3 regions of the Micromonospora polyrhachis genome follow, and region 1 is predicted to be linked to each of the others. Evidence: riboswitches for the same ligand, from Rfam matches in the RefSeq annotation. Region 1 holds a riboswitch; each other region holds the start of a gene.

What was found. Region 1 has a riboswitch for cobalamin ahead of metE (5-methyltetrahydropteroyltriglutamate--homocysteine S-methyltransferase). Riboswitches for the same ligand answer to the same signal wherever they lie in the genome.
Region 2: linked by a shared signal. The riboswitch ahead of FHR38_RS31015 (acyl-CoA thioesterase) and the one ahead of metE (5-methyltetrahydropteroyltriglutamate--homocysteine S-methyltransferase) in region 1 are both predicted to bind cobalamin.
Region 3: linked by a shared signal. The riboswitch ahead of FHR38_RS01380 (ribonucleoside triphosphate reductase) and the one ahead of metE (5-methyltetrahydropteroyltriglutamate--homocysteine S-methyltransferase) in region 1 are both predicted to bind cobalamin.

Annotation. Positions count from the first base shown of each region.
Region 1 covers NZ_JACHJW010000001.1:36,754-43,943, reverse strand. Annotated here, with positions in the region: gene FHR38_RS00210 (ribonucleoside-diphosphate reductase subunit alpha) at 1-2,185, shown strand, start outside; gene FHR38_RS00205 (ribonucleotide-diphosphate reductase subunit beta) at 2,224-3,234, shown strand; cobalamin riboswitch at 3,538-3,748, shown strand; gene metE (5-methyltetrahydropteroyltriglutamate--homocysteine S-methyltransferase) at 3,864-6,107, shown strand; gene FHR38_RS00195 (hypothetical protein) at 6,208-6,558, shown strand; gene FHR38_RS00190 (HEAT repeat domain-containing protein) at 6,543-7,085, opposite strand.
Region 2 covers NZ_JACHJW010000001.1:7,021,042-7,028,231, reverse strand. Annotated here, with positions in the region: gene FHR38_RS31040 (CHAT domain-containing protein) at 1-381, shown strand, start outside; gene FHR38_RS31035 (DUF6289 family protein) at 492-761, shown strand; gene FHR38_RS31030 (globin domain-containing protein) at 1,140-2,354, shown strand; gene FHR38_RS31025 (oxidoreductase) at 2,517-3,398, shown strand; gene FHR38_RS31020 (LysE family translocator) at 3,502-4,128, opposite strand; gene FHR38_RS31015 (acyl-CoA thioesterase) at 4,132-4,578, opposite strand; cobalamin riboswitch at 4,792-5,018, opposite strand; gene FHR38_RS31010 (hypothetical protein) at 5,106-5,714, opposite strand; gene FHR38_RS31005 (ArsR/SmtB family transcription factor) at 6,277-6,888, shown strand; gene FHR38_RS31000 (SRPBCC family protein) at 6,958-7,190, shown strand, end outside.
Region 3 covers NZ_JACHJW010000001.1:370,087-377,276, reverse strand. Annotated here, with positions in the region: gene FHR38_RS33040 (DEAD/DEAH box helicase) at 1-2,089, opposite strand, end outside; cobalamin riboswitch at 2,441-2,585, shown strand; gene FHR38_RS01380 (ribonucleoside triphosphate reductase) at 2,634-4,421, shown strand; gene FHR38_RS01375 (anaerobic ribonucleoside-triphosphate reductase activating protein) at 4,418-5,008, shown strand; gene FHR38_RS01370 (oxygenase MpaB family protein) at 5,587-6,804, shown strand; gene FHR38_RS01365 (TetR/AcrR family transcriptional regulator) at 6,818-7,190, opposite strand, start outside.

The DNA.
Region 1 (7,190 bases):
GGCTACCACAGCGGAGCTGGACAAGCTGTCAATCCAGACGGCGGCCGAGCTGATCGGTGAGGAGCCGCAGTATTCCAGGCTGGCGGCGCGGCTGCTCGCGGCGTTCGTGGACAAGGAGGTCCGCGGTCAGGGGGTGGCGAGTTTCAGCCAGTCCATCCGGTACGCGCACGGTCTTGGCCTGATCGGGGATGCGACCGCCGCTTTCGTCGCCCGTAACGCGCGCAAGCTGGACGACGCCGTCGACCCGGATGGCGATCTGCGGTTTGAGTACTTCGGACTGCGTACGGTCGCGGATCGGTACCTGCTGCGGCACCCGGAGTCTCGTCTGGTGGTAGAGACGTCCCAGTACTGGCTGTTGCGGGTCGCGTGCGGGCTGTCGCAGACGCCGGGTGAGGCGATCGACTTCTACCGTCTGATGTCCAGCCTGGCGTATCTGCCCAGTTCGCCGACCTTGTTCAACTCCGGCACCCGGCACACCCAGATGTCCTCCTGCTTCCTGGTGGACTCTCCCCGCGACGAACTCGACTCGATCTACGAGCGCTACCACCAGGTCGCCAAGCTGTCGAAGTTCTCCGGTGGCATCGGCATCGCCTGGTCCCGCGTCCGTAGCCGCGGTGCCCTCATCCGCGGGACCAACGGCAAGTCGAACGGCATCGTGCCGTTCCTCAAGACGCTCGACGCCGGAGTGGCGGCCGTGAACCAGGGCGGCCGGCGCAAGGGCGCGGCCTGCGTCTACCTGGAGCCGTGGCATCCGGACGTCGAGGAGTTCCTGGAGTTACGTGACAACACCGGCGAGGACTCCCGGCGTACGCACAACCTGAACCTGGCCAACTGGATCCCGGACGAGTTCATGCGCCGGGTCGAGGCAGACGACGACTGGTCGCTGATCGATCCCACCGACGCGCCCGAGCTGCCCGACCTTTTCGGCGACGCCTTCGACGAGGCGTACCGGGCGGCTGAGAAGAAGGCTGTCCGGACGGTCAAGGCCCGGGACCTGTATGGGCGGATGATGCGCACCCTGGCGCAGACCGGCAACGGGTGGATGACGTTCAAGGACGCGTCCAACCGGCTGTCCAACCAGACCGGAGCGCCGGGCAACACGATCCACCTGTCCAATCTGTGCACCGAGATCCTGGAGGTGAACAACGACACCGAGACCGCGGTCTGCAACCTGGGCTCGGTCAACCTCGGTGCCCACCTCACCGCCGAGGGCATCGACTGGGAGAAACTACGGGCAACGGTACGCACCGCCGTGGTGTTCCTCGACCGGGTGATCGACATCAACTACTACCCGGCCGCGCAGGCGGCGGCGTCCAATCCGCGTTGGCGGCCGGTCGGGCTCGGACTGATGGGCCTGCAGGACGCGTTCTTCGCCCTGCGCCTGCCGTTCGACTCTCCGCAGGCCCGGGAACTGTCGACCAGGGTGCAGGAGGAGATCCTCCTGACCGCCCTGGAGACCTCAGCCGGGCTTGCCGAGCGGTTCGGCCCCCATCCGGCCTACGCCGAGACCCGTGCGGCCCGCGGTGAACTGCACCCCGACCTGTGGGGTGCCGAGCCAGCCCAGGTCGACCGGTGGGCCGCGTTGCGATCGTCGATCGCGGCGCACGGCCTGCGGAACTCGCTGCTGGTGGCGATCGCGCCGACCGCCACGATCGCCTCGATCGCCGGCTGCTACGAGTGCATCGAACCGCAGGTGTCCAACCTGTTCAAGCGCGAGACGATGTCCGGAGAGTTTCTCCAGATCAACACGTACCTCGTCAATGAGCTGAAGCAGCGAGGGCTGTGGACGGCGGCGATCCGGGACCAGATCAAACGGGCGGATGGATCGGTGCAGGGAATCTCCGACCTCCCCGTCGAGGTACGGGAACTGTTCCGCACCGCGTGGGAACTGCCGCAACGGGCCCTGATCGACCTGGCTGCCGCCCGCGCACCGTTCATCGACCAGTCCCAGTCGCTGAACCTGTTCATGAGTGCGCCGACCATCGGCAAACTCTCGTCGATGTACCTGTACGCCTGGAAATCGGGACTGAAGACCACCTACTACCTGCGGTCCCGTCCCGCGACCCGCATCCAGCAGGCCACCGTCGCCGTCACCCCGGCCGCCAAGCCGATCGTCGCGGTGAGCGACGAGGAGGCGCTGGCCTGCTCCCTGGAAAACCCCGAAAGCTGTGAGGCCTGCCAGTGACCACCATTCCCGAATCCCGCACCAGCACCAGCACCACGATGGGGGAGCGGCACATGCTGCTCGACCCTGGCATGGATCTGACCCTCCGGCCGATGCGCTATCCGCGGTTCTTCGACCGGTTCAAGGACGCCATCAAGAACACCTGGACCGTCGAGGAGGTCGACCTGCACTCCGACCTCGCCGACCTGGCCAAGCTGTCCCCGGCCGAGCAGCACCTGGTGTCCCGGCTGGTGGCGTTCTTCGCCACCGGCGACACCATCGTCGCCAACAACCTGGTGCTCAACCTCTACCAGCACGTCAACTCCCCGGAAGGCCGCCTCTATCTCTCCCGTCAGCTGTACGAGGAGGCCGTGCACGTCCAGTTCTACCTGAACCTGCTCGACACGTACGTGCCCGACGAGAAGGAACGGTTCGCGGCGTTCGCAGCGGTGGAGAACATCCCCTCGATCGCCCGCAAGGCCGAGTTCTGCTTCAAATGGATCGATTCCCTCTCCGAACTGCGTGAGCTGAGGACTCGCGAGGACCGGCGGGCGTTCCTGCTCAACCTGATCTGCTTCGCCGCCTGCATCGAAGGACTGTTCTTCTACGGCGCGTTCGCCTACGTCTACTTCCTGCGTTCCCGGGGAGTGCTACACGGCCTCGCGTCGGGCACCAACTGGGTGTTCCGCGACGAGTCCATGCACATGGCCTTCGCCTTCGACGTCGTGGACACCGTACGCGCCGAAGAACCGGACCTCTTCGACGCCGACATGGAACAGCAGGTCAAGGACATGCTGGCCGAAGCCGTCGAATGCGAGGTGCAGTTCGCCGCCGACCTGCTCGAACAGGGCGTATCCGGGATGTCACTGCCCGACATGCGGGAATATCTACAGCACGTCGCCGACCGGCGCCTGGCCATGCTCGGCATCGAACCGATCTACGGCAGCCGCAACCCGTTCGCGTTCATGGAACTCCAGGACGTCCAGGAACTGTCGAACTTCTTTGAGCGGCGGGTGTCCGCCTACCAGGTCGGCGTGACCGGCTCGGTCAGCTTCGACGACGAGTTCTGATTCGCCGGCATCCTCTGATTCGACGATGTCCGCTGACCGGAGAGGCCGGTCTGCTGTCCTGGGCGGCGCTGCCGCCCAGGACAGCAACCACCCGGTCACAGCCATCCGCCACCGGTCGGAACACATCGGCCATGGCGCGAATCTCCGCAGGACAGGCCCGGACGTCACGACGCCCATATCGACCTTCCGGTCCAGGTGGCACCGTCTGATGCCACGGACGTCGAACGACAGGTCAACCCGACACCGCCCAGACACCGTCCCGAACATCGGACAGTCTGGCGCCGATCCCACCATCAGGCCCGTACGATGGCGGACGGTGCTGGTTCGCCCCACCCCGCAGGGTGGGGCGTCGCAAGAGGGAACCCGGTGAGAGACCGGGACTGCCCCGCAGCGGTGAGTGGGAACGACCGCCGTCAACGAAGCACTGGACCGGAAGGTCTGGGAAGCGACGGCCAGTAGGCGACCTGGTGTCATGCCCGCGAGTCCGAAGACCTGCCAGCGCTGCGCACACCACCCGGTGTGCGCCGCCGGCGGCCTCTCGGGAGGGTCAGGGCGGAAGCCGGTACCTCGCCGTACCCTGCCTTCCCCTCCCGTGCCCGCCGGGCACCTCGAGGGAAGGACCCCCTTTGATGAGTACCAGTACCGCATTCGGCCAGAGCACCGTGCTCGGCTATCCGCGCATCGGCGCCAACCGGGAGCTGAAGAACGCCGTCGAGGCGTACTGGGCCGGCAGAATCGACGCCGACCACCTGGAGAAGACTGCCGCCGGGCTACGCGCCGAGGTGTGGCGAACGCTGGCCAATGCCCGCCTCGACGCGATCCCGTCGAACACGTTCTCCTACTACGACCACATGCTCGACACCGCCGTCGCCGTCGGCGCGATCCCCGGTCGCTTCGCCCGGCTCGGGCTTTCCCCACTGGACACCTACTTCGCGATGGCCCGTGGCGTCGACGCCGAGCCCGCGCTGGAACTGACGAAGTGGTTCGACACCAACTACCACTACCTGGTGCCGGAGATCGGTCCGGACACCGTCTTCACCGCGAACCCGACCAAGGCACTGCGCGAGTACACCGAAGCCCGCGAACTGGGTATCACCACCCGACCGGTGCTGGTCGGGCCAGGCACGTTCCTGCTACTGGCCAAGGGCAATGACCCGTTTGCCCGCCTCGACGACCTCGTCGAGGCGTACGCCGGGATCCTCACCGCCCTGGCCCAGGTGGGCGTGGCCTGGGTGCAGCTCGACGAGCCTGCGTACGTCGTCGACCGCAGCCCGGCCGAGATCGACGCCCTGCACCGCGCCTACACCCGACTCGGTGAGATCGCGCCCCGGCCACGGATCTTCGTCGCCACCTACTTCGGCGAGCTCGGTGACGCCCTGCCGGCGCTGCTGGACACCCCCGTCGAGGCGATCGGCCTGGACCTGGTTGCCGGGCCCGGCAACCTCGACCGGCTCGCCGCCGCCGGTCCGCTACGGGGCAAGACGATCGTCGCCGGCCTGGTCGACGGCCGCAACATCTGGCGTAGCGACCTGCGGGCCGCCGTCGCCGCCGGGGCAACGGTCACCGCGTTGGCCGACCACATCGCCGTTTCCACCTCATGCTCGCTGCTGCATCTCCCGGTCGACCTCGCTGTCGAGACCCACCTCGATCCCGACCTGCATGCACGGCTCGCGTTCGCCCGGCAGAAGGTCGACGAGGTCGTCCTGCTCGGCCGTGCGCTGCGCGACCGCACCGCCCACCTGCCCGCACCGCTGCCACCCGCCCCGACGAAGTGGCGGCACGACGACGTACGGGGTCGACTCGCCGCGCTGCGCCCGGCGGACCGGCAGCGCGGCGACTACGCCAACCGGGCCGCTGCCCAGCAGCAGAGGCTGGAACTGCCGGAGCTACCGACCACCACGATCGGTTCGTTCCCGCAGACGGCCGAACTGCGCAAGGTTCGCGCCGCGTACCGGGCCGGCACCCTCGACGACGCCGACTACAGGTCTCGGATGCGAGCCGAGGTAGAGCACGTCATCCGGCTGCAGGAGGAACTGGGCCTGGACGTGCTCGTGCACGGCGAACCGGAACGCAACGACATGGTCCAGTACTTCGGCGAGCAACTCGACGGATTCGCCGCCACCGAGCACGGCTGGGTCCAGTCGTATGGCTCCCGCTGCGTCCGCCCGCCCATCATCTACGGCGACGTGGCGCGCAAGGCACCGATGACGGTCGAATGGTCCATCTACGCACAGTCGCTGACCAGCAAGCCGGTCAAGGGCATGCTCACCGGTCCGGTCACCATCCTGGCCTGGTCGTTCGTCCGCACCGACCAGCCCTTGTCCGACACCGCGGACCAGGTCGCGCTCGCCCTACGCGACGAGTGTCACGATCTGGAAGCCGCCGGGATCCGAGTGATCCAGGTCGACGAGCCGGCCCTGCGGGAGACTCTGCCACTGCGCCGGGCCGACCAGAATGCGTACCTGGACTGGGCGGTCGGTGCATTCCGGCTCGCCACCAGTGGTGTCGCCGACGATACCCAGATTCATACCCACCTGTGCTACAGCGAGTTCGGTGAGGTGATCAACGCGATCGCCGCCCTCGACGCCGACGTCACCAGCATCGAGGCGTCCCGGTCGAAGATGGAGGTCCTCGACGACCTCGCCGCCATCGGCTATTGCCGGGGCGTCGGCCCAGGGGTGTGGGACATCCACTCTCCCCGGGTGCCCTCACGTGACGAGGTGGTCGAGGCGCTGGTGCGGGCCGGCGCAGTCGTTCCAGCCCCGCGGTTGTGGGTAAACCCGGACTGTGGCCTGAAAACCCGTGGTTACCCCGAGGTCGAGACGTCGCTGCGTCACCTGGTCGCGGCCGCCGCCGAGGTTCGGCAGAACTGACCAGTCCGCCGCCGGGTGGGCTCCCAGAGAGCCCACCCGGCTGGCCCAGGATCGGCACTGAACTCGGCCAATCCGCCTTTGAATCTTCGTGGGGCGGGGCATGCCGCACGGGATCGGGGCGGAGTCGACGATTCAGTGGTTGTGGAACCGGAATCCGCTGTCGCGGGTGGAGCAACAGCGGCGTCAACCCTGGGTCGGTGCCGTCGATATCGGTTCGCGCCGCGAGCCAGTCGGTCAACAGGCGCGTGGTGTCCACGCCGAGCATCGGCGCCGCACGATCGATCAGGGTGGTCAGATCGGCGTGCTCGGTGGTGGTGACGGCCAGTTCGGGCGTCGTGGTCCGCCGCCATCCGGTCCGGGCGGTGTCGCGAGCCAGTCGTGTGGCGTCGGCCAGCCCGCGGCGGGCAAGCTGGGGGTCGGGGTCGACGGCCAGGGTCAGTGCGGCGCGTAGCCACGCGGCGGTCGCCTGCGGGCGAAGCAGTCGGTAGCCGGCTCTGCGTAGTTCGGTTCGTGCGTCGGCGTAGTTCGGTTCGTGGGTCGGCGTAGTTCGGTTCGTGGGTCGGCCAGTAGCTGCCACGGCAAGGCGGTGGGCAGTCTGTGATGCTGGGGGAGTAGCGCTGCCGTCGCTTCGCGTATCACGGCTGGTGACGGGTCGTGCAGCAGCGGTGTCAGCACGTCGATTTCGACGCCGTCCAACTTTCGTAGCGCTCGCACGGTGTGGGATCTGATCTTCCCCGAGGGATGGCTTAACAGCGGCCGTAGTAATGCGACATCGGCTGCTGCCCCGGTTTCGGCCAGCCCGTCGATACTGCCGGGCCCGGTTGGTGCCACGTCGGTTACGGCGGTGCGGTAGTGCCCGAGGATGTCCGTGCCGTGGCGGCGGGCGGCGTCGCGGGCGATTGCCCGTACCGGCGGGGACTCGTCGTCCAGATAGCCGGCTGCCTTCTCGTCGAGACCGGTGCGGAGTAGACCGGTCACCGCGTACGCCCGTACCTCGGCGTGGCGACTGTCGGCCGCCGGTGCAGCAGGTCGACCCGACGGGTCCACACGGCTTGCCGGCAGGCCGCCTCCGCGGCCTGCACG
Region 2 (7,190 bases), 7.0 Mb from region 1:
GGGATCGTCGAACTCTGCCGGGGACGGCTGGCCGAGTCGCGGTCCGCCTTCGAGACAGCGCTCGGCGTCTACCAGGCCCGCTCGATGTCCGTCTATGCCGCCGAGACGGCCTTCATGATCGCGTATGTGATCGGCGAGTCCGGTGACGTACCGGAGGCGCTGGAGCGGTGCGCCGGGCTGCTCGGTGAGTTCACGGCCGCCGAGTCGTGGTCGAACGTCGTACGGGTGAGCCTGTTCCTGGCCCAGACGTACGACGGCCAGGGGAACCGGCGACAGGCGATGGAGTACGTCGAAACCGCCCGCGTCGTGCTTTCCCGGTTGGTTCCAGGCGAACGGGCGGAGCTGGGGGCGGCCCTGGACCAGATCGCCGCCCGATCCTGACCGAGGCTGGGGCCGGGACGCATCAGTCGATGGAAGTTGGTCATTGCGTGCGGCGCGATGCTGCCCGACGATGTATCCATCGATTCTCGTTGTTGTCGTCAGGAGGCCATGTGTCCCCTCGTTCTGCCGTGATCCGTCGTACCCTCGCCGCCGCGTTCGCTGGCGTCGGTGTCGCCGTCGTGCTCGGTCCGGTAGCCCCGGCGCAAGCGATTCCCGCCTGTCGCGCCGGCTACCAGTGCACCTACACCTACTACAGCTCCAACACCTACGAAACGGTCGTCGGTGGCCGCACCCTCTTCTGCGACGGCACCAGCGACACGTTCGGCGCCACCAGCCGTTGGCTGCGCTTCACCACGGCCCAGTGCAACGACCCGTTCTGATCGGTTGTCTGCTGTCCTCTGATTGGCAGGAGCCCCTACGTTGGTCGGCCCAGCGTAGGGGTGGGCCTTGGCAGGCCCTCCAGTTGACGTACGACGTCGCCGACCGTGACGCCGTGGGCGTGCTCGGGGAAGATCGCCCCGCCGGAACGGCCACGGGCGGTGGCCGGCATTCCCATCCGCTGGAGCCGCGCCCGGGTCGACTCCTAGCCAGCCCGCAGGGCGGCCGACCAGGGCAGCTGGCGGGTGGGGCGGTCGGGCCGAAGGGCCGCCGATAGGGCGACCGGACGGCCTTATGACCCGGGACTTTAGTCCCTAAAGAGGTATTTTCTGCGCCTGTTTGATGGGAGGGTCGTCCTGGAAAACCACCGAGGAGGAATCGTGCTCACCGCGACTTCCGCAGCAATCGTCACCGCCACCCTGCCGCTGCTCAAGGCACACGGCGAAGAGGTGACCGGCCACTTCTACCAGCGGATGTTCGCGGAGAACCCGGAACTGCTCAACCTGTTCAACCGGGGCAACCAGGCCACCGGGCAGCAACGTCAGGCGTTGGCCGCCTCCGTGGTCGCGTACGCCGAGCGACTTGTCGGCGACACCGCAGCGCCGTGGAACGCGATACTCGACCGCATCGCGCACAAACATGCCTCACTCGGGATCACCCCGGCCCAGTACACGATCGTCGGTCGGAACCTGATCGCGGCGGTAGGCGAGGTGCTCGGCGAGGCGGTGACGCCGGAGATCGCCGCCGCGTGGGACGAGACGTACTGGTTGATGGCCTGCGAGCTGGTCGCCCGCGAATCGCGGCTCTACCACACCGCCGGCGTGGGCCTCGACGTCGACGTCTGGCATTCGTGGCGGGTGACCGGGCGGACCGATGAGACCGGCGACGTCGTGTCGTTCCGCCTGGCCCCCGCCGACGGCACCCCGGCACCGTCCTTCACCCCCGGCCAGTACGTCTCCGTCGCGGTCGACCTCACCGAGGACGATCAGCAGATCCGGCAGTACAGCCTCTCCGGTCGTCCGGGTGCCGCCGAGTGGCAGATCACCGTCAAGCGGATACGTGCCACCGCCGACAGCCCCGCCGGAGCGGTCTCAACCTACCTGCACGAGCAGGTTTCGGTGGGCGACACGCTGCGGCTCAGCCCTGCCTTCGGTGAGGTGAGCGCGGTCGCCGGAGACGGCCCGCTGGTGCTGATCAGCGCCGGCATCGGCCTCACACCCGCCATGTCCGCACTGGAGTACGTCGCCGAGACCACTCCGGACCGGGCGGTGCTCCTGGCCCACGCCGACCGCAGCGAGAGCCACCACGCCCTGCGTCAGCATCTGCCCCGGTTCTTGGAGCAACTGCCAAACCTGCGGGTCAACCTCTGGTACGAGGATGTCACCTCCGACTGCTGGTTGCCGACGGCGCAGGTGAAGGCGGGCTGGATCGACCCGGATCTCATTCCGCTGGAGGTCGCCTCGGAGGTCGACGTCCACCTGTGTGGTCCGTTGCCGTTCATGACCCTGGTCCGCGGCAACCTGCTCACCCGGGGCGTACCTGTGGAGCGGATCGGCTACGAGGTCTTCGGCCCCGGGATGCTGCACGGCGCCTGATCGGCCTGGCGGCAGGCCACCAGCGGCCGCGCCCGAAGTGTGACGCGGAGGCGATGCGAGAGCCGTACCGCCGCACAAATTGTATTTCCGGCGATTTGTTGCCCGGTCGGCCCCTACCAGCCCGGGCAGCAACTTCCACGTGGCAGGCTGCCCGCCGTGGACATGGATATCACCGCGGCTTCGGCGGGCACCTGGACCCTGGGAGATCTGACCGTCAACCGGATGGGATTCGGCGCGATGCGCCTGACCGGTGACGCCGACGGCGTACCCAGCGATCGCGGCCAGGCGATCGGGCTCCTGCGGCGAGCGATCGAACTCGGCGTCAATCACATCGATACCGCCGCGTTCTACTTCTCGCCGTTGCGCTCGGCCAACGAGCTGATCAACCGAGCGTTGGCGCCGTATCCGGATGATCTGGTCATCACCACCAAGGTCGGGCCGGGCCGGGACCCGTCGGGGGCATGGCTGCCGCCGGCCCGGCCCGAGCAACTGCGCGGCCAGGTCGAGGAGAACCTGCGTCAGCTCGGGCGCGACCATCTCGATGTGGTCAACCTGCGGGTCCACGGCCCCGAGTCGATTGCCGAGCGGTTCGGCGCACTGGCGGAGCTGCGTGACGCGGGCCTGATCCGCCATCTGGGCATCTCCAACATCAGGCCCGAACATCTTGCCGAGGCCCAGGCCATCGCGCCGGTGGTATGCGTGCAGAACCCGTACGGCATCGGGTTCCGCCGGCATACCGATGACCTCCTGCGCGCCTGTGGTGCACAGGGCATCGCCTTCGTACCCTTTTTCGCCATCGCCGGTGCCGGCCGTGAGGCGGGCGCGAGCAGCACGGACCGCACCGAGATACTCGACATCGCCCGAGCCCACGGCACGACGGCTGCGCAGGTCCGGTTGGCCTGGACGTTGCAGCGTGGCCAGCACGTGCTGGCCATACCGGGTACCGGTAACCCCGAACATCTGGTCGCCAACATCGCGGCGGGCGCGCTACGACTCTCCGCGGATGAGATGGCCTGCCTCGATTCGCTTGCGGTTGACGCCTAGGGGCAGGGCACGGCGGTGAGGACCTGCCGAACGGTGAGGACCTGCTGGACTGGGAGATGACCTTGCCCGGGTGGGGTCGACGGACCCCACCCGGCGTCCCCGGTCAGCCCAGGGCCAGGCGCAGTCCCAGGCCGATGAAGGCGACCGTGCAGATCCGGCTGACCCGTCGGGACCAACGGTCGGTGGAGACGCGACCGGAGAGGCGGCCGGCCAGCATGCCCAGGCCGATGTCGACGGTCAGCTGCACCAGCACGAACAGCGCACCGAGGGTGACCAGTTGCGCCGTGACGTTGCCGGCGGACGCGTCCACGAACTGGGGGAGGAACGCGACGCTGAACAGGATCATCTTCGGGTTGAGCAGGTTGGTCATGAGCCCCCGGCTGAAGGCCCGGCGCAACTCGGCGTTGGCCGGTCCGGCCAGGTCGGTACCCGGCTGCGGACTTCGGCGTAGTGCGAGCAGGCCGAGCAGAACCAGGTACGCCGCACCACCCCATCTGATCGCGGTGAACAGCACCGGCGAGGTGGCGATCACCGTGGCCAGTCCCAGCACGACGGCCAGGACGTGGATGGCCTCGCCGACGGCGACGCCGACCGCGGCGACGACTCCGGCGCGGACGCCGTACCGGGCGGCGTTGGCCAGGACGAACATCATGTCCGGTCCGGGCGTGATCATGAGAAGGGTGATCGCGGCGAGGTAGCCGACCAGCACACTGGTGGAGACGGGGCCCACGACTCAGCCCTCGGTGGTGTGCTGGAGGAGTGCCTGCCGTAGGGTCAGCCGGTGCTCACGCCGGATCCGGGCCTCCCGGTAGCGGCGCCGGTCGTCGTCCGTCTCCGGTAGCAGGGCGGGGACGGCACGCGGCCGACCCGCGTTGTCCACGGCGACCATGACCAGGTGCGCGGTGGCTACCGTGTCGGCCGGTACCGCCCGGTCCCACCGATCGGCGGTGACCCTGACGGCGACCTCCATCGAGCTACGGCCGGCCCAGGTGATCCGCGCGTCGACGTGTACGACGTCGCCGACGCGTACCGCCCGCAGGAAGGCGGTCTCATCGATGGCGGCGGTCACCGCCGGACCATCGGAGTGCCGGGCGGCCACGACGCCGGCAACGGAGTCGATGAGGTTGAGGATCCGGCCGCCGTGGACGGTACCCATCAGGTTGGTGTGGTGCTGGTCCATGATCTGCGACAGGGTCAGGTGCGAGGCCGAAGGCGGTCGGCCGTCGCCGACGTCGGGCGGGGAAACGATGGTGGTGGTCACAACTACAGTCCGTCCCTCGAGAACCGAACCGTCGATCCCCGGGAGGCAGCGGCCTGCCACGTCGCGGCACCAGCCGGCCACGGCGCGTCGTCCGCCCGGCCCACCCGCGAAGCCGACGGCTGCGCACACGGGTTCGTGTACGCAGCGCGGGCAGGTCTTCGGACTCGCGGGCATCGCATCGGAGACAGCCTCCGATGGCGTCCTACTGGCCGTCGCTTCCCAGACGTGCTTCGTCCAGTGCGTCTGACGGCGGTCGTTCCCGCTCACCGCTGCGGGGCAGTCCCGGACTCTCACCGGGTTCCCTCTTACGCCGCCCGAGCAGCCAATACCCGGGGCGGACCAGCGCCGTGGACGAGCATAGCCGGCCGGGGACGGGCCAGCGCGCAGGTGTCCTGCGGATCGTCACCAAGGCTGCCCCGCTTTGGTCGCGCTAGCCTCTGGTGGCGCTAGTACTGCATGACGCAGTAGACGACGACCGGGTCGGTGAACCGATACCAGCGGTTCCATTTGTAGTCGCGGGTGCACTGGCGGTCGTTGGCGGCGCCGGGAACGATGTCGATGATGTGGACGGTGCCCTTTGCCTTGCATTTCGACGCAGCCACGATCCAGCCGTTACCCTTCGGGAACTTGTAACAGTAGAAGCGCACCAGGTGTAGTTCCAGACACAGTCGATAGCCATCTTCGGTAATGTATGCGGCTTTGGGGTTTGCGCAGTCGTTCCGCTCGTAGTCCACCGAGAGCACCCGGTAGGTGCCACGAGTGCCGTTGCAGTTGCCGACCCCCTGGAAGTCGCCCTGCTCGCTGACAGCGATGCACTGCCCGATCTTCGCCGGCGGGGGCGGCGGTGCCTTGGTTGTCGGGAGTCGGTTCGGCGAGTCCGTCTCCGTCTTGGACGGTGTCGGGTAATTGGTCCTTCGCGGGGTGGGCGAGGTCCACGGGTCAGTATCACCGGTCGCCTGATTCTGCCGGTCGTCCTTGGCGTTGAAGAAGGCCACCGCGGCCACCGCGATCCCGCAGGTTCCCAGTAGGCACAGTGCCAGCACCCCGGCGATCACCCCGATGATGAGGGGGCCATTGCGCTTCGGAGGCATTGGCGGTGGTAGCGGGGTGCCCGGTCCCGGTGGAAGGACGCTGGGATCTACGGACCACTGTGTCGTGTCCGGATCTGGCGGAATCGCACCCGGCGGCTGGGGCACACCCGGCGGCGGAGGGGTCGTCACGGGCAGAGTCTCACATAGACCGACCGGAGTGTGCCAACCAGCTGTCCCCACCGTACCGGGCCAACCGTCGACCCATGACAGCCACCACCAGCAGGGACACCCGGAGCGAGAGGGCGGTCTCGGTCATGAGCACGGAGGGCCGTGCGTCCAGTGGAGGGGTACTCCCGCCCTCCGCGTAGCCGTTGAAACCGAGCCGGGTCCAACGACCGGTGCTTGCCTCGACGCGCAGGTGTCCCCGTACGTCGCCGTCTCAGTCGCGGGTAACGATCCGGGCTCGGGCATGTTGCGGATGGCCGGCGAGCGGGTCGCGGCGTACGGGCTAACGAAGTCGGAGGATCGGTGGGCCGACGATTGAACTTTTCTTGACAAGAAAATATGTCGGTGAGAAGGTGGTGGCATGTTCGACATCGCAGTGATCGAGGAGCCGGCGGCGGCGGAGGCATCGCTCGACCCGATCCGGGCGCGGTTGCTCGCCGCACTCGCCGAACCAGCCTCGGCGACGATGCTCGCGGCCCGGGTTGGCCTCGCCCGCCAGAAGGTCAACTACCACCTGCGAACACTGGAGCAGCACGGCCTGATCGAGCTGGTCGAGGAGCGCCGAAAGGGGAACGTCACCGAGCGCGTCATGCAGGCCACCGCCGCGTCCTACGTGATCTCACCAACCGCACTCGCCGCCGTACGCCCGGATCCGGCCCAGGCACCGGACCGGCTCTCCGCGCGGTGGCTACTGGCGATCTCCGCCCGACTCGTCCAGGACGTGGGTGCGCTGATCAGCGGCGCGGACCGGGTCAAGAAACGGGTGGGGACCTTCGCCCTCGACGCCGACATCCGCTTCGCTTCAGCCAGCGACCGGGCGGCCTTCGCCGAGGAGTTGGCCGCCACCGTCACCCGCCTGGTCGGCAAATACCACGACGAACAGGCCTCCGAGGGGCGTACGCACCGGATGGTGATTGCCCTGCATCCGAGTGTGAGCCCACCGAATCGTACGCCCGATTCCGAGAAGCCCTGACCGGGTCGTCAGCCCTGCCCGATCCGATCGACCGGATAGGCCAGCCCACCGACACAGAGAGGTGCCACCATGGGACACCCGTTTGAACTCGGCAAGGAAATCGAACTGTCCGCCACCCCGGAGGAGGTCTGGTCTGCGATCGCCACCGGTCCGGGCATCGACTCCTGGTTCATGGGACACAGCGAGGTCGAACCGCGCGAAGGTGGTCGGCACCGGTTCGCCATGGCCGGCGAGGTCGAGGACGCGACGGTGACGGCCTGGGAGCCCGGGAAGCGGTACGCGTACCAGACCGAACCAGGACC
Region 3 (7,190 bases), 330 kb from region 1:
GGCCCGGTTTTGCTGCGAGATGTTCCTGCCGCCGCTGGCGTGCGACCTGCACCACCTGGCTCGCGGCAACCACAGCCTGATCAGCCTCCCTCGCTGTCGCCTGGGCCGCCCTCCACACATTGTCCGCGGTCCGCCACGTCCGCTCGGCGACGTCACTCGCCTGCTCCAGGGCAGATAGTTGTCGTAGCGCCTCGTGCACCGCCTGGCGCGCCTCGCGGATCCGTCGCTCCACAGCGGCGGCGGCACGGAACGCCGACACGGCACTGCCCCAGTCGCACGAGTTGGTCCCGGCACCTACCGTGCCCAACCACTCGTGGAAACCGGGTCCTTCCTCACCAGGCTTCCTACTCGGATCAGCCGGGTTGCCATACCAGAAGCGGCCAACGAACTCGTTGCAGTTGGTCTTGTTGCCCAACCGCGTCGCGACCAGACCCCACGCAGGCTCACCGAGCAGCCGGGTGGCATGCTCGGATAAGTAGCCCGCCTGGTCCATCCACGCGTCGTCGATTGCCTTGCGCTGCGGGATCTCCCGGGTGACGTTAGCGACCGCACCGTTGTTCGCCGAGGCAACCACCATCTCGAAGCCGGCCAACTCGGCTCGCAGCGGCCGAATCCACCGCTGACAATGCTCAGTGCGCCACGCCAGCCGTTGTTCGCCGAACCCCGCCGTCGGATCCGGCAACTCCGTCAGCCGTACGGCCCGATCCACCACTACTGCGGCGACCAGGTCGCGCAGCATGGTGGTCTTGCCTGTGCCAGGCGGCCCGTTCACGGCGAAGACGCCGCCCGGCCCGCCGAGCCGATCCATCACTGCATTGATAGCCAGCTGTTGGCTTGCCGCCAGCGGATGGCTGACCTTGGCAGGCCACCGCCCGACGGGGATCCGCGTCGGTGCCAGCTGTTCCAGCAACGCGTCCTGCACGTCGGAATCTCTTACATTGCGTCGGCGAATCCTCGTTAGCGCGTCATTGGGAGTCAGGAAGTCCGCCAGCGCGGGTCCATAGTCGCCGTCGGCGACCGCGTCGGCGACCTGGGCCAGGTCATTCATATAGAAGCTGTTGAGGAAATCCACCTGTACGTCGTGCGCCCGCTTCCGCCCAACGCGTTCGCTGTGCACGCGAAGCCCTGCCGGAGCCAGCACGTCGGCCACGCCCAACTGCCCGACGGCCAGGCTGACCAGGGCCAACAGAGTCGCCTGATCCACCGGGCGGCTCACCACCACCCCCTCTTCGGCCAACGCCTGCGCTACCGCATCGTCCTCAGCGGCAGCCACCATCTCGCACGCCGCCGTGACGAACTGGTTCGCCGCCGCATCGAAGCCCTCCAGCCAGCCCGAGGCACCTGGCCCGGGTCGCCGCACCCGTCCCACCGCCCACGCGGCCGTCGACAACACCAGCGACCCCAGCAGCAACCGGCCATCCTCAGTCACCGCCGCAGCGAACAGCGCACTGTTGCCGCGCGGCGCACGCTCATCCGTATCCGGTCCCGAGTCGCCGAATACCCGCTCCAATGTCCCGTGTAGCCGGTCCAGTTCGAACACCCCGCCGTACACGGAATGCCGCCAGACCAAGTCTTTCCGCATAGCCTCTCGGCCCAACGGGTGCCCAGCCTCCCACGGCAGATGCTGCCCCGGCCGCACCTCATATCGGCGTTCCCGAGGATTCGGCGGATCCAGCTTCTGCGCATCGAACAGCTCCACGGACCGCCAGAACTGCAACACCAGCGCCCGCTGAGCATCCTCTCCGGCCGCCGCCGACGGCCTGAAGGGCCTTGCCGAAGCCGTCGAAGTCTCCTGCGCGGCCCTGCTCAACACCGGCTGCCGGACATCGTCGTACTTCCTCGCCCCCAGGTCGGCCAGCGTGAACGTCGCCGGGCACCCCGGACACACCAATGCGACATACCGCTGCGTCCGACCCGCCCGCTCGTACGGCTTGCGGAAGCTGTGCAGCGCGCCAGCGCAGCGAGGGCAAGCCCGGCCGACCCGCTCCTCGTACGACCACCCCGGCTCGGTGAAGCGCGCGTGCGCCGACGTCGGCCGCACACCCCACCGCTCAAACGCCAACCCCTGCACCGAACCCTTGTCACCCACCAGCCAACCCTCACCTTCACGAATGGCTGAAACGCGCATCACTGTAGGCAACCAGCACGGCTTGTGGTCAACCGGCGAGGTGCACCCTGTGGACGACCACAGGGATATCCACAGGTACGGCCTGGACCGCCCCGCTCGTCTCTCCACCGCTCCATGTGAGTAGCTCGGCTCCCATACGAACCACACAGCACCGTCTACTTCTACTGCTTGGCAGCGAGAACGCTCGGTCTGACTGCGGGTGAGGTCCTCTGTGGAAATGTGCTCCGGGTGGATCACGGGACCTAAGTCCTGCCCTCAAGGTCGAAAGTCACTCAACATATTGCGGCGGCTTATCGCTTCAACCCCCAGGTGTAGTGTTTTGGCGGTCGGTTCGGCAGGCAGTCGTATAGGCCTGTCGAGGCAACAGGGAACCCGGTGGGAATCCGGGGCTGCCCCGCAACGGTGAGCGGCCGCATGACGGTCCGAGCCCGATACCTGCCGGCACCTCCCGCGCATCTGGGCGCGGTGAGGTCTCTTCTCCGTACCGCCTCGTGGGAGGGCTGACGTGACACAGATCAACGCCGTGGACTCGGTGACCGAGTATTTGGACCGTAGCGACTGGCGGGTCACCGCCAACGCGAATCAGGGCTACTCGCTCGGGGGACTCATCCTGAACACGGCTGGCAAGGTGGTCGCCAACTACTGGCTCGACCAGGTCTATCCCGAGGCCATCGGCCGCGCCCATCGCGAAGGCGACTTCCATATCCACGACCTGGACATGCTCTCGGGTTACTGCGCAGGATGGTCCCTGCGCACCCTGCTGACCGAGGGTTTCAACGGGGTGCCCGGTCAGATCGACTCGGCGCCACCGAGGCACTTCTCCTCGGCGGTCGGACAGATCGTCAACTTTCTCGGCACGCTACAGAACGAATGGGCCGGTGCCCAGGCGTTCAGCTCCTTCGACACCTACATGGCGCCGTTCGTGCGCAAGGACTCCATGACGTACGAGGAGGTGCACCAGTGCATGCAGGAGATGGTGCACAACCTCAACGTGCCATCCCGTTGGGGCACCCAGACGCCGTTCACCAACCTTACCTTCGACTGGACCTGCCCCGAGGACCTTCGCGAGCAGGCACCGGAGATCGACGGTGCGGAGATGGACTTCACCTACGGGGATCTGCAGGCCGAGATGGACCTGGTCAACCGCGCGTACATCGAGGTCATGACGACGGGTGACGCGACCGGTCGGGTCTTCACTTTCCCGATCCCCACCTACAACATCACCAAGGACTTCCCCTGGGAGAGCGAGAACGCCGAGCGGCTGTTCGCCATGACCGCGAAGTACGGGCTCCCGTACTTCCAGAACTTCATCAATTCCGACCTCGACCCCGGCATGATCCGCTCGATGTGCTGCCGCCTGCAACTGAACCTCACCGAGCTGCTCAAGCGCGGCAACGGTCTGTTCGGCAGCGCCGAGCAGACCGGCTCCCTGGGTGTGGTCACCGTCAACTGCGCCCGCCTCGGATACCTGTACGCGGGTGACGAGCAGGGCCTGTTAGAGGCCCTCGACCGGCTGTTGGAGCTCGCCCGCGACAGCCTGGAGATCAAGCGGGTCACGGTCCAGGATCTGATCGACGAGGGCCTCTTTCCCTACACCAAGCGTTACATGGGTACGCTGCGTAATCATTTCTCGACCATCGGCGTCAACGGCATCAACGAGATGATCCGCAACTTCACGCACGACGCGTACGACATCACCGCCCCGGCGGGGCATGCTCTTGCCGTGCGGCTTCTCGACCACGTACGAACCCGCATGGTCGAGTTCCAGGAGCAGACCGGTCACCTCTACAACCTGGAGGCGACCCCGGCCGAGGGCACCACCTACCGCTTCGCGAAGGAGGACCGACGCCGGTTCCCCCGGATTCTGCAGGCGGGCACCGACGAGAACCCGTACTACACCAACTCCTCGCAACTACCCGTGGGCTGGACCGACGACCCGTTCGAGGCACTGGAACGGCAGGACGAACTGCAGACCAGGTACACCGGCGGCACGGTGCTCCACCTGTACATGTCCGAGCGGATCTCCACCGTGGCCGCGTGCCGCACCCTGGTACGCCGCTCACTGGAGCGGTTCTCGCTGCCCTATCTGACGGTGACACCGACCTTCTCGATCTGTCCCGAACATGGCTATCTGGCTGGGGAGCACACCACCTGTCCGACGTGCGGCGGAGACTGCGAGGTGTGGACCCGTGTCATGGGCTACCACCGTCCCGTCTCCTCCTTCAACATCGGCAAGAAGGGCGAGCATGCCGAGCGGGTGCACTTCCAGGAGAAGGTGGCGGTTCCCGCGTGATCCGCATTGGCGGCTGGTCCCGGCTGTCCACCTGCGACTGGCCGGGCCGCCTCGTCACCACCGTCTTCTGCCAGGGCTGCCCCTGGCGTTGCGGCTACTGCCACAATCCGGAGCTGCTCGACCCGCGCGCCGAACCGGCCGTGCGATGGGAAACGGTGACAACCCACCTCGCCCGTCGCCAGGGCCTGCTGGACGGTGTGGTCTTCTCCGGCGGTGAGCCGCTGCTGCAGCCGCGTCTTGCCGAGGCGATGCACGAGGTACGGACCCTCGGCTACACGGTGGGCCTGCACACCGGCGGCGGTTACCCGCGCCGCTTTGGACAGATCCTGGACCAAGGCCTGGTGGACTGGGTGGGCTTCGACATCAAGGCATCCCCAGATGCGTACGACGATGTGACCGGCGTACCCAACAGTGCGGGCCCCGCACTGCGAAGTCTGCGCCATCTGCTCGACTCCCACGTCGCCCACCAGTTGCGCACCACGGTCGACCCAACCCTGCTCGACGACGGCAACGTCACCGAGCTGAGGATCTGGCTAACCCGGCAAGGTATACGTGATCACGTGTGGCAGGAGGCACGGGGCAGGTGAAGAGGCCCAAGAGCACGGCGAATGCCGGTACGACAGGTTTCTTTCGTCCCTCCCGCCCTGCTGGCTGCTGAGCACGGCACAGAAGTCCCTGGCGTCCGAGGGCTGATTCGTCAACGCATCATGTGCCGACTGGCCGGCACATGATGCGAGCTGCCGGCCAGTCGGCAGCTCGCGGGAGGTGCCCAGCGGAGAACGCGATGTGGGCCACCTTCCCGTTCGAGAACATCGGTGACACGGTGGCCGGCATGCGCGACAAGACCGCGATCAAGCCGGTCCTCATTTTTGGCTGACCGGCAGCCCGGCTGCTGGTTGGTCGCCAGGCCCCGATTCAACTCGATGCCGGTCGCCTGGTGTCGGAGACACCCACCGCTCCGGTTGGCCCTTCCGGGTTGCCGAGCCGCACCTTCGGCTCGAAGTTCGTGGATGTGACTCGGCCTCGAACATGCCTCTTGCCGGTCGAGTCGCGCTCCTCTATGTTAATAGGAAATCACATGCCCGGATGACTTGAAGCCAGCTCGTACCGTAGGCATAAGCCGGTGTTCAAGGCGATATCCGGCCTACCGTTGGTAGGAGCGCGAATGCAGAATCTCAGCAGAAGGAGCGTCCTGACCCTCGGTGCTGCGCTGGGTCTGGTTGCTGCGACGGAAACCCCCAAGGCGTGGGCATGGTCGTCTGCCAACTCGATCGCCGGAACCGACACGGTCACCGACCCGTGGGAGGTCTGGGACGACGACACCGACCCGCTCCTCGTCTCACTGCTGGACAACAACCAGGTCCCAGCCGTCAACGAGGCGTTCAAGTCGTGGAGCAGGAACGGCGACCCGCTGCCCAGCGGCCTACCCCCCGAACTCACCGCCTACCTCAACAGGGTCAACACCCTGCCGTCGTGGGCCGACCCGGTCAAGCTGGACCGCGCCGCGAAGTTCAACAAGCGGATGAGTATGTACCTGTTCCTGCTGTACGGCCTGGGCAGCGGAATCATGAGCACGGTGATCCCGCGGGAGGCTCGGAACGTCTACTGGTCCGAGGGCGGTGCCGACATGAAGGCGCGCGCGGCCAAGACCTTCACGTACGGCTACGACCTGAACACGCCCGACGCCTTCAAGCCCACGGGCTACTTCATGGTCACCTCGCACAAGACGCGTCTGACGCATGCCGCGGTACGACACCTGTTGCCCCAGTCGCCGGCGTGGCAGGCGGTGACGGACCACCCGATCCCCATCAGCAACGGCGACATCCTGATCACCTTCCACAGTTTGGGCACGTACGTGCGCCGCAAGCTGCGCGAGTGGCGTAACTACGGCCTCCGGATGTCGACCGCGGAAGAGGAGGCCTACCTGCACATGTGGCAGGTGGCGCTGCACCTGCTCGGCGTGCGGGACGAGTTCATCCCCGCGACCTGGGCCGCCGCAGACGAACAGTCGGAGTACGTGTTGACACCGCTCCTCGCTCCGACGCGGGAGGGCATCGACCTGGCCGACATCCTGTTGAGCCTGACCTCATCGGTCGACCTGGGTGTCACCAAGGGATTCCAACGTGAGTTCTCCCGTTATCTGCTCAGCGACCAGATCGGCGACTGGCTGAGGCTGCCGCGTCATCCCGTCTCGCGTGGCGTGATCGAGGTTGGTTGGCCGGCGTACATCGCGTTCCGCGAAGGGACGTCGCCGATCATGCCGGGGACCTTCACCATGTTCGACCGGTTCGTGCGCGGCCTGGCGATGCTGTTCCTCAACAACGGCAGCTCGCCGACCCAAACCCCCATCACCATTCCGACCAGAAACCGGCCCGGCAGCTGAGTCGGTATCCGGTTCACAGGGTCAGCGCACCGGTGACCAAGGCGGTTACCGCGTCTCGGTGGCCGGGGGCGTCCTGCCAGCGCAGGGCGCGTCCGGCCTCGACCACCACACCGAACCCCGCATGAACCAGCAGCCGGGCCTGTCGCGGGTCCAGCTCCGGACGCACCGTCCGCAACTGCTGCTCCCAGACCGCGATGTGCTCACGCTGCGCGTGGATCAACGGGCGCCGCAGGTCGGCCGGAAGGCTGGCGACCTCGGCTTCGGCGACACTGGTGAGCGCGTTGTGCTCGAAACAATAGGCCACGTACGCCGCCGCCAGTGCGACCACGGCCTGACGTGGATCGGCAGCCTGATGAAGGCTTCGGTCCACAGCCTGGGCGAGCAGT